3 regions of the Proteus hauseri genome follow, and region 2 is predicted to be linked to each of the others. Evidence: predicted binding sites of a transcription regulator. Region 2 holds the regulator's gene; each other region holds the start of a gene.
The links. The regulator ArgR, encoded in region 2, controls arginine synthesis, uptake and breakdown. The targets are predictions, from matches to a motif close to ANTGAATAAAAATACANT.
Positions count from the first base shown of each region.

Region 1 (3,291 bases), 160 kb from region 2:
GTAATAAGGTCAGCAACTCAGGAGAACCTGGTTTTGCACACCCTACATGTCCTAATTCTTCATTTATTTGGGTAACCGTTGCTGATTGACCATCACCCAACGAAAGTCCCACACCATTAAGACCAAACCGCGTTGCCCATGACAGCAAGGTTTTATTTGCACTTCCTGCTAAAGCCCCAGTGATAATGTCTATTTGATCAGCAGGAGTAACCCGTAACCCTTGTTTTTTCACTACGGGTAACTGCAACTTATTCATCAAATCATCGACTAAACAACCACCGCCATGAACAATGACTAAAGGTCGAGAATGAGTTGAACGATATTGTTGTAATGCACCGAAAAAACGCGTTAGAGCTTCTTCACTATCAAGTAACACACCACCCAGTTTGACAATTAATGGTTCCATGAAACGTTCCTACTCATTATTTAAATAAGTGATTCGGTTTCAGCGAAACCAAACCGAATATTCATACATTGAACAGCTTGAGCTGCCGCACCTTTCAACAAATTATCTTCAACACCAACCACTATCAGATGTTCACCTTGTTGAGCAAAACCAATATCGCAAAAAGCCGTGCCTACAACGGCTTTTAATGCTGGAAACCCCGATTCATAAACACGTACTAGTGGTTTATCTAAATAAGCTTCTTCAAAAGCTTGTCTAACATCATCTTCTGTTACACCCGCTTTTAACTTACAGGTAATCGTTGCCAAAATGCCTCGGGCAAAATTACCTAAATGCGGTGTAAAAATGACATCAATACCAAGATGAGTCGCAATTTCAGGTTGATGACGATGTGTAAACACGCCATAAGGTTGTAAACTCACTTCACAGAAACTACTGGTTAATGACGCTTTTCTGCCCGCGCCACTCACACCACTGGTAGCATTAATCACTGGCCACTGTGCGGTATCTAATAATCCTGCTTCAATTAACGGTTTAAGTGAAAGCTGAGAAACTGTTGGATAACATCCTGGTACCGCAATTAATTGAGCTTGGCTGATAATGTCAGCATTCCATTCAGCTAATCCATAAACTGCCTGAGATAACCAATCAGTATTCTTATGCTCAAATCCATAGTATTGTTGATAAAAATGCTTATTTTGTACTCTGTAGGCACCAGACAAATCAAACACCACGCAACCTTGTGCTAAGAAAATAGGTGCGATGTCATGGCTAACTTCATGTGCTGTGGCTAAAAAAACGATATCAATACCTTCGGCAGCCTTTGCAACATCCACCATTGGCTCTAAAGGTAAATCAACTAAACCTCTGTACTGGGGATAAAGTTGAGAAAAACATTTACCAGCATCCGCGCTCTGTGCTGAAACCGTAAGTCTGCTCAGATTCACATGAGGATGGCGCTGGAGATATGCCGCTAACTCAGCGCCAGTGTAACCACTTGCTCCTACAATCAGGGTATTTAACATGTCATTCTTACCTTGTACTATGAACATAAACCGATTAATGTATTTTTATTCAAAAAAAGTGCATGAATATTGATACTATTATGAAGAAAGGCTGTCAACAGTGAATATTAAATTACCTACATTTATTGAGCTTTATCGTCAATTAATTGCAACGCCATCGATCAGTGCGACTGATGCAAAAACCGATCAAAGCAATGAAGCACTGATAAACTTACTAGCTAATTGGTTGGAAACATTAGGTTTTTCTATCGAAATTCAGCCAGTCCCTGAAACAAGAGGTAAATTTAACCTTTTAGCAACATTAGGAACGGGAAATGGTGGATTATTACTTTGTGGTCATACCGACACCGTACCTTTTGATGAAGGGCGATGGACACAAGATCCTTTCACGCTGACCGAAAAAGCAGGCAAGTTATATGGCTTAGGCACAGCGGATATGAAAGGCTTTTTTGCCTTTATTATTGATGCGTTACGCGATATTGATACTGAAAAACTCGCACATCCACTCTATATTCTAGCGACTGCGGATGAAGAAACCTCAATGGCAGGAGCTCGTTATTTCGCCGCGCATACAACAATTCGCCCAGATTTTGCCATTATTGGCGAACCAACCTCATTAAAGCCAATACGTGCTCATAAAGGGCATTTATCAAATGCGATACGTATTACAGGGCAATCAGGGCACTCTAGCGATCCAGAAAAAGGGGTGAATGCGATAGAGTTAATGCATGAATCTATTACACATTTGAGTACACTTCGCGATACCTTAAAAAATCGCTATAACAACCCAGCATTTGTCATTCCTTATCCAACCATGAATTTTGGTTATATTAATGGTGGTGATGCTGCAAATCGAATTTGTGCTTGCTGCGAATTACATATGGATATTCGCCCATTACCGGGATTAACACTGCAAGATTTGGATGATTTACTGCATGAAACACTTGCCCCTGTTAAAGCGCGCTGGCCGGGTCGTTTAAGTGTTGAAGCGTTACATGAGCCGATTCCAGGTTATGAATGCCCAACTGATCATAGAATGGTCACGGTGATTGAAAAGCTATTAGGTGAGAAAGCGCAAACCGTGAATTACTGTACCGAAGCACCGTTTATTCAAGATTTATGCCCTACTTTGGTACTCGGCCCTGGTTCTATTGAGCAAGCACATCAGCCCGATGAATTTATTGATATGGCATTTATCGAGCCTACTCGTGAATTAATGGGGCAATTAATTGAAAACTTCTGTTTAACAGCAAAAGCTCAATGATAAAAAAATAACCCTATCGATTTATGTTAATAAGGTTATTTTATCTTCAATTTATACTCTAAATAATTCGAGTTGCAGGTAGGCGACTAGCTGAACGTAGTCAATCTCCTGCAACTTGAAGTATGACGAGCATAGTTTTAGTCACTAACGCAGCCAATTGGTTTTGGCGAGCTGTACAATTTCATCACCTCTACCATTAATAATGGCTTTCATCATATAAAGACTAAAGCCTTTAGCTTGTTCAAATTTAATTTCAGGGGGCATAGAAAGCTCTTGTTTTGCCGTCACGACATCAACAATCACAGGGCCATCATGCGCTAAGGCTTCTTTTAGCGCTTTATCCAAATCTTCACCTTGTTCAACACGAATACCTTTAATACCCGATGCATTCGCAATTGCTGCAAAATCAGGATTATGTAAATCAGTACCGTCTGTTAAATAGCCACCGGCTTTCATTTCCATGGCCACAAAGCCCAATACGCTGTTATTAAAAATAATCACTTTTACAGGTAAATTCATTTGTGCGAGTGAGATAAAGTCACCCATCAACATGGTAAATCCACCATCACCACACATCGCAATCACTTGGCGTTTTC
Region 1 is NZ_CP026364.1:1,676,635-1,679,925, reverse strand. Features, by position in the region: gene argB (acetylglutamate kinase) at 1-406, opposite strand, end outside; gene argC (N-acetyl-gamma-glutamyl-phosphate reductase) at 427-1,431, opposite strand; gene argE (acetylornithine deacetylase) at 1,532-2,695, shown strand; gene poxB (ubiquinone-dependent pyruvate dehydrogenase) at 2,840-3,291, opposite strand, start outside.
Region 1: the regulator ArgR is predicted to act here: its motif matches at 1,468-1,485, upstream of argC (N-acetyl-gamma-glutamyl-phosphate reductase).

Region 2 (3,291 bases):
CGCCATTTAATGCACGAATTAATGAAAGACCAAAGCGTGCTGCAGCTTGTCCCATTGATAATGTCGCGGATCCGCCACCAGCTTTAGCCTCTACAACTTCAGTTCCTGCATTTTGGATACGATGTGTTAATGCTGCAATTTCATCATTGGTCAATGAGACATCAGCAATTTGTGACAACAGAGGAAGAATAGTAACACCAGAGTGTCCGCCAATAACAGGAACATTGGTTTTTTGAGGATCTTTACCTTTTAGCTCTGCAACAAAGGTATTTGCACGAATAATATCAAGAGTGGTGATACCAAATAGGCGTCGTTTATCGTAAACACCTGCTTTTTTGAGAACTTCAGCAGCAATAGCGACAGTAGTATTGACAGGATTAGTAATGATACCGATTAATGCCTTAGGACAATTTTGTGCAACTTTCTCAATCAGATTACGCACAATTCCCGCATTCACATTGAATAGATCTGAACGATCCATACCGGGTTTACGAGCAACACCTGCAGAAATCAGCACAACATCTGCGCCCTTTAGAGCCGGTGAAGGATCTTCGCCCGCAAAACCTTTTACAGTGACTTGAGTCGGGATATGACTTAAGTCTGCTGCAACACCCGGTGTGACCGGAGCGATATCATATAAAGAGAGTTCACTACCAGCTGGAAGCTGATTTTTAAGAAGAAGTGCCAGTGCCTGACCAATACCACCTGCTGCACCGAGAACTGCTACTTTCATTCTGATACTCCTTAGTTACGAGATAGTGGAACGCCTTTGATATATTCACTATTACGCAATCCGCCTTGAAAAAAACAATTATTTAACAGCAATATTGCATAATAAGGCATTTACATTAAAAAATAATACTTCGGTTATTTTAAACAAATTGCTTATCTGTTAATGAGATAGCGGACACTCTTTTGATAAATAATTCCAATAAATATAGTAAAGTGTTAAGTGTACCACTCTACTTATTCAAATCATTTAAGATTATCATTTTGTTAACAAATGTTTTACCTCATCTGAATTATCGCATTCAGCCAAAATAAATAAAACTCTTTTGTAAGGCATCACATTGTGAAAATATTTAGAGGTAAATCATCTTTCTAACACGATGTTATGTTGCATAAAAATTCACTCCTCTGCATAATGCAGGAGTTATTGATAACTCACTAAAGGTGAACTATGCGCGTTCCTTCTAAGCAAGAAGACTTGGTTAAAGCGTTTAAAGCCCTACTGAAAGAAGAAAAATTCAGTTCACAAGGCGAGATCGTGACAGCATTACAAGAAGCTGGTTTTGATAATATCAACCAATCTAAAATTTCTCGTATGCTAACAAAATTTGGGGCAGTAAGAACTCGCAATGCCAAAATGGAGATGGTTTATTGTCTTCCTACAGAAATGGGCGTTCCCACCGCAAGTAGCCCACTCAAAAACTTGGTGCTAGATATTGACCATAACCATTCTGTTGTAGTGATAAGAACCAGCCCTGGCGCCGCACAGCTTATTGCTCGCCTATTAGATTCATTAGGAAAAGCCGAAGGAATACTTGGTAGTATTGCGGGTGATGATACTATTTTTTCAACCCCTGCACCGGGTTTCTCTACGGAAGAACTTCGTGATGCAATTTTAAACCTGTTTGATCAGGAATTATAATCCTACACTAACGAAGTTGAAAATGATAAGCCACTGAAATTATATTATTTTTTTCAGTGGCTTTTTTATTTTAGTACTGATTTTCAGTCTGCTTAGGTTTAGCGAGCTCTGTTAATAATTTTTCGTGTATTCCGCCAAAACCACCATTACTCATCACCAAGATATGATCTCCAGGTTGCGCTTCTTTCACTATCATATCAACTAACGTATCTAAATCTGTACTCCAGCGAGCGGGCTGTACACAACGTTCTGCAATTTCACTCACTAACCATTGGATATTCGGTGGCTGAAATAAAAACACTTCATCCGCGCGACCTAATGCCGGTGCAATATCGTCTTTACTAATCCCCATCTTCATCGTATTTGAGCGTGGTTCTAATACCGCAATAATCCTAGCGGTTCCGCCAACTTTGCTTCGCAACGCTTCAAGTGTTGCTAAAATTGCAGTTGGATGATGCGCAAAATCGTCATATACACTGATATTGTTGACTTCACCGCGTAACTCTAAGCGACGTCGCGCATTAATAAATTTATTAAGCGCTTCACAAGCGTCTGCAGGTAATACACCTACATGATGAGCAGCCACAATGGCCATCAAGCCATTTTGCATATTATGTTCGCCAGAAAGCTCCCAACAAACTTCACCAACACACTCACCTTTGTGATAAACCTCAAAATGACTACTGTCATTGTTGCGTTTTTTGGTCTGCCAATTACCCGTTTCGCCTGTATATTCTTGCTCACTCCAACATCCCATGCCGATAGTATGTTTTAGATTCATATCATTATCAGGCATGATAATTTTGCCACTTGCTGGCACGATGCGAACTAAGTGATGGAACTGTTTTTGGATAGCAGCAAGATCTTCAAAAATATCCGCGTGATCAAACTCTAAATTATTAAGGATTAATGTGCGTGGCGAGTAGTGAACGAATTTAGAACGCTTATCAAAAAACGCACTATCGTATTCATCTGCTTCAATAACGAAGAAAGGACTTTCTCCTAATTGCGCGGATACCTGAAAGTTTCCGGGCACACCACCAATTAAAAAGCCTGGCTTATAACCACAATCTTCTAAAACCCAAGCCAACATACCTGCTGTTGTTGTTTTACCATGAGTACCTGCAACCGCTAAAACCCAGCGTTCTGGTAAAATATAATCGTGTAACCACTGAGGGCCTGAAGTGTAAGGTAATCCTTTTTCAAGCACAGCTTCAACACAAGGGTTGCCTCGTGTCATTGCATTGCCAATAATCACCATATCAGGAGCGGGTTCTAATTGTTTTGGATCATACCCCTCAATAAGTTCTATGCCTTGGTTTTCCAGCAATGTGCTCATTGGTGGATAAACGTTAGCATCCGAGCCTGTAACTTTATATCCCTGAGCTCTAGCAAGGATAGCAAGGCTTCCCATAAAGGTGCCGCAAATACCAAGAATATGAATGTGCATGAATTTCTGTCCAATAGCATGAAGTTGGTCACTATTCTAACCATCAAAAAGCAGATTAGGAACGGATTAACCTTTGAATCATCCGATTCTTTGGCTAAACTTGCCACCACTAAGGGGATTTTTCTCCTTTTTTACTTTACCCACTCACATTCAGGACCTGCGTCATGAAAACATTAGGCGAATTTATCGT
Region 2 is NZ_CP026364.1:1,840,940-1,844,230, reverse strand. Features, by position in the region: gene mdh (malate dehydrogenase) at 1-733, opposite strand, end outside; gene argR (transcriptional regulator ArgR) at 1,181-1,651, shown strand; gene mpl (UDP-N-acetylmuramate:L-alanyl-gamma-D-glutamyl-meso-diaminopimelate ligase) at 1,722-3,101, opposite strand; gene fbp (class 1 fructose-bisphosphatase) at 3,266-3,291, shown strand, end outside.

Region 3 (3,291 bases), 1.1 Mb from region 2:
AAAATAGATTCAGCCATTTGTTGTTGGAATTTAGCCGTTTTTAGCTTTTTCTCTTCTTCAATATTACTAATAAATGCAGTTTCTACCAAGATAGATGGGATTTCTGGCGCCTTTAATACCGCAAATCCAGCTTGGTCTACTTTGTTTTTATGAAGCTTATTAATGCCACCAAGTAACTTGAGTACTTCACTACCAAATTTCAGGCTGTCATTAATCGTTGCTGTTTGCACAAGATCAAGCATGGCATGGTCTACATAACGGTCACCACTTTTACTCACCCCACCGATTAAGTCAGCCTCATTCTGAGTTTGAGCAAGATAACGCGCAGTATTACTTGTTGCACCATTTTTGGATAATGCAAAAACAGATGAGCCTCTTGCAGAACGATTAGTAAAAGCATCCGCATGAATAGAAACAAAAAGATCTGCCTGCATTTTTCTCGCTTTAGCAACTCGAACGGTTAATGGAATAAACACATCTTCATTACGAGTCATATACGCTTTCATTTTCGCATCTTTATCGATAAGCGTTCTTAAGCGGCGAGCAATCTGCAACACCACATCTTTTTCACGAGTTTTATATTTGCCAATAGCCCCAGGATCTTCACCACCATGCCCCGGATCGATCATGATAATAATAGGCCTATCGCGCCCGGCTCTACCGGGTTTACGCGTATCCGTTTGGGCTGGTACAGCTTGTTGTAAATCACCATCGTTATACTCACGTAACAGTGCTAATAACGGATCATCTTCTATCTCTGAAGCGCCATTACTTGGATAAAAATCTAGCACCAAACGATTTCTAAATTCAGCAACAGGTTTTAAAGTAAACATTTGTGGCTGAACCGGAGTTTTCACTTCAAATACCAGTCGAACTGTTTTTGGCGTATTTTGACCAACACGCATAAGTTTTAAATAAGGGTCACTCGTTTGAACTTGGTTAGCAGCCCCTTTTAAAACGCTATTAAGCTGAACACCTTCTAAGTCCACCACAATTCGCTCAGGATTTGACAGTGTAAACTGACGATATTTTAATGGAGTACTCGATTCTATTGTCACACGAGTATAAGTCGAGGCAGGCCAAACCCTTACTGCAACAACAGATGCAGATGCGGCTAAACCAACAGGACTGACACTTAATAATAGTAACGCGCCAATTCCTTTAATAAGACGACGACGCGTTTGATTATGCTCTGAATGACTCATTGAAAATATTCCACAAAACAATTAACGCCAATAAATACCGAAAGAGAGAGATAAAATAGACTGCGAACGAAAAACTTTACCCAATCCACTCATCACTGTCACTTAAAAACAGCACAAATACACACATTTACACAAATATTCTGCCTTCGGCTAAAACAATAAGATAGGATTTTACTTGCCATTCCTCTCCAAAAAGAATAAAAATACAATAAATGCGAATAAAAATTCACTTGAGAGGGTTTTATGAAAGAGCGCAGCACCGAACTGGTCGATGGATTCCGCCACTCGGTTCCGTATATTAATGCACATAGAGGCAAAACCTTTGTCATTATGTTAGGTGGTGAAGCAATCGCTCACGAAAATTTCCCATCGATCATAAATGATATTGGGTTATTACATAGTTTAGGCATTCGCCTTGTTGTTGTGTATGGTGCAAGGCCACAAATTGATTCCGCACTTGAAGCGCAAAAATATGCACCGCTTTATCATAAATACACTCGAATAACCGACAGCAAAACACTTGAGATCGTAAAACAAGCAGCAGGTACATTACAACTCGATATCACTGCTCGCTTGTCAATGAGCTTAAGCAACACCCCACTACAAGGTGCACATATTAATGTTGTTAGTGGTAATTTTGTTATTGCCCAGCCTTTAGGTGTTGATGATGGTGTTGATTATTGCCATAGCGGCAAAATTCGTCGTATCGATGAAGAAGCTATTCATCGCCAATTAAATAGCAATGCTATCGTATTAATTGGGCCTGTTGCAGTTTCTGTTACAGGGGAAAGTTTTAATTTAACTTCCGAAGAGGTCGCCACTCAGTTAGCTATCAAACTAAAAGCACAAAAACTTATTGGCTTTTGTTCTTTTCAAGGTGTTGTGGATGAAAATGGCTATATTCTTTCTGAGCTTTTACCAAATCAAGCCGAAGATAAAATTCGCGAACTACAAACTGAAGGCGATTATCACTCAGGTACAGTGAGATTTTTACGAGGTGCGGTAAAAGCCTGTCGTCGAGGTGTAGAACGTAGCCACCTGTTAAGTTATCAATCTAATGGTGCATTAATTCAAGAGCTGTTCTCTCGTGACGGTATTGGTACTCAAATTGTCATGGAAAGCGCAGAAAAAGTGCGTAGAGCCAATATTAATGATATTGGGGGTATCCTTGAACTTATTCGTCCTTTAGAACAACAAGGTATTCTGGTTCGTCGTTCAAGAGAACAGCTCGAAATTGAAATTGACCAATTTACGATAATTGAGCGCGATAACCTTACAATAGCCTGTGCTGCACTCTATCCTTATCAATCCGAAAAAATTGGTGAAATGGCTTGTGTAGCTGTTCATCCTGATTATCGTAGCTCTTGTCGTGGTGAAGCTTTACTACAACGTATTTCAGCTCATGCCAAACAGATAGGTTTAGAAAAATTATTTGTTTTAACAACCCGCAGCATTCACTGGTTTCAAGAAAAAGGATTTGAACCAGCTGAAATTGATAAACTACCAATAGAAAAACAAGCGCTATACAACTATCAACGCCGTTCTAAAATATTGATTTTAGATTTACACAAAGAGTAATTTTACTTTTTAGTCATTCAAAACGAAAAAAGACAGGTGTCCCTCTCAATACCTGTCTTTTTCATATTTGTTATCTTGATAAATTTAATAACGCAGTTTATCAACCAACCCGCTACGACGTTGAATTCTTGTTTGAATTGCCATTTTTACCATATATTCAGAAGCATAAAGCGATAATTTCTGTTTTGCTCGCGTCAATGCGGTATAAAGTAATTCGCGGCTGACCACAGGTGAAAACTGATTGGGCAAAACCAATGCGGTATGTGCAAATTCCGAACCTTGTGATTTATGAACAGTCATTACATAGGCTGTTTCATGTTGAGGTAATCGACTTGGTTGAATTGCTTTTAACTTACCATCAGGCAATTGAAAAAATGCTTTCATTTCGCCTTCCTCGTTATTCAACATGATCCCTATATCACCATTAAATAACCCTAACGTACTATCATTTCGTTGGATCATTATCGGACGCCCAATATATTCTCGCTGATAAATGCTTGAAGGACGA
Region 3 is NZ_CP026364.1:783,230-786,520, forward strand. Features, by position in the region: gene amiC (N-acetylmuramoyl-L-alanine amidase AmiC) at 1-1,205, opposite strand, end outside; gene argA (amino-acid N-acetyltransferase) at 1,449-2,783, shown strand; gene recD (exodeoxyribonuclease V subunit alpha) at 2,868-3,291, opposite strand, start outside.
Region 3: the regulator ArgR is predicted to act here: its motif matches at 1,398-1,415, upstream of argA (amino-acid N-acetyltransferase).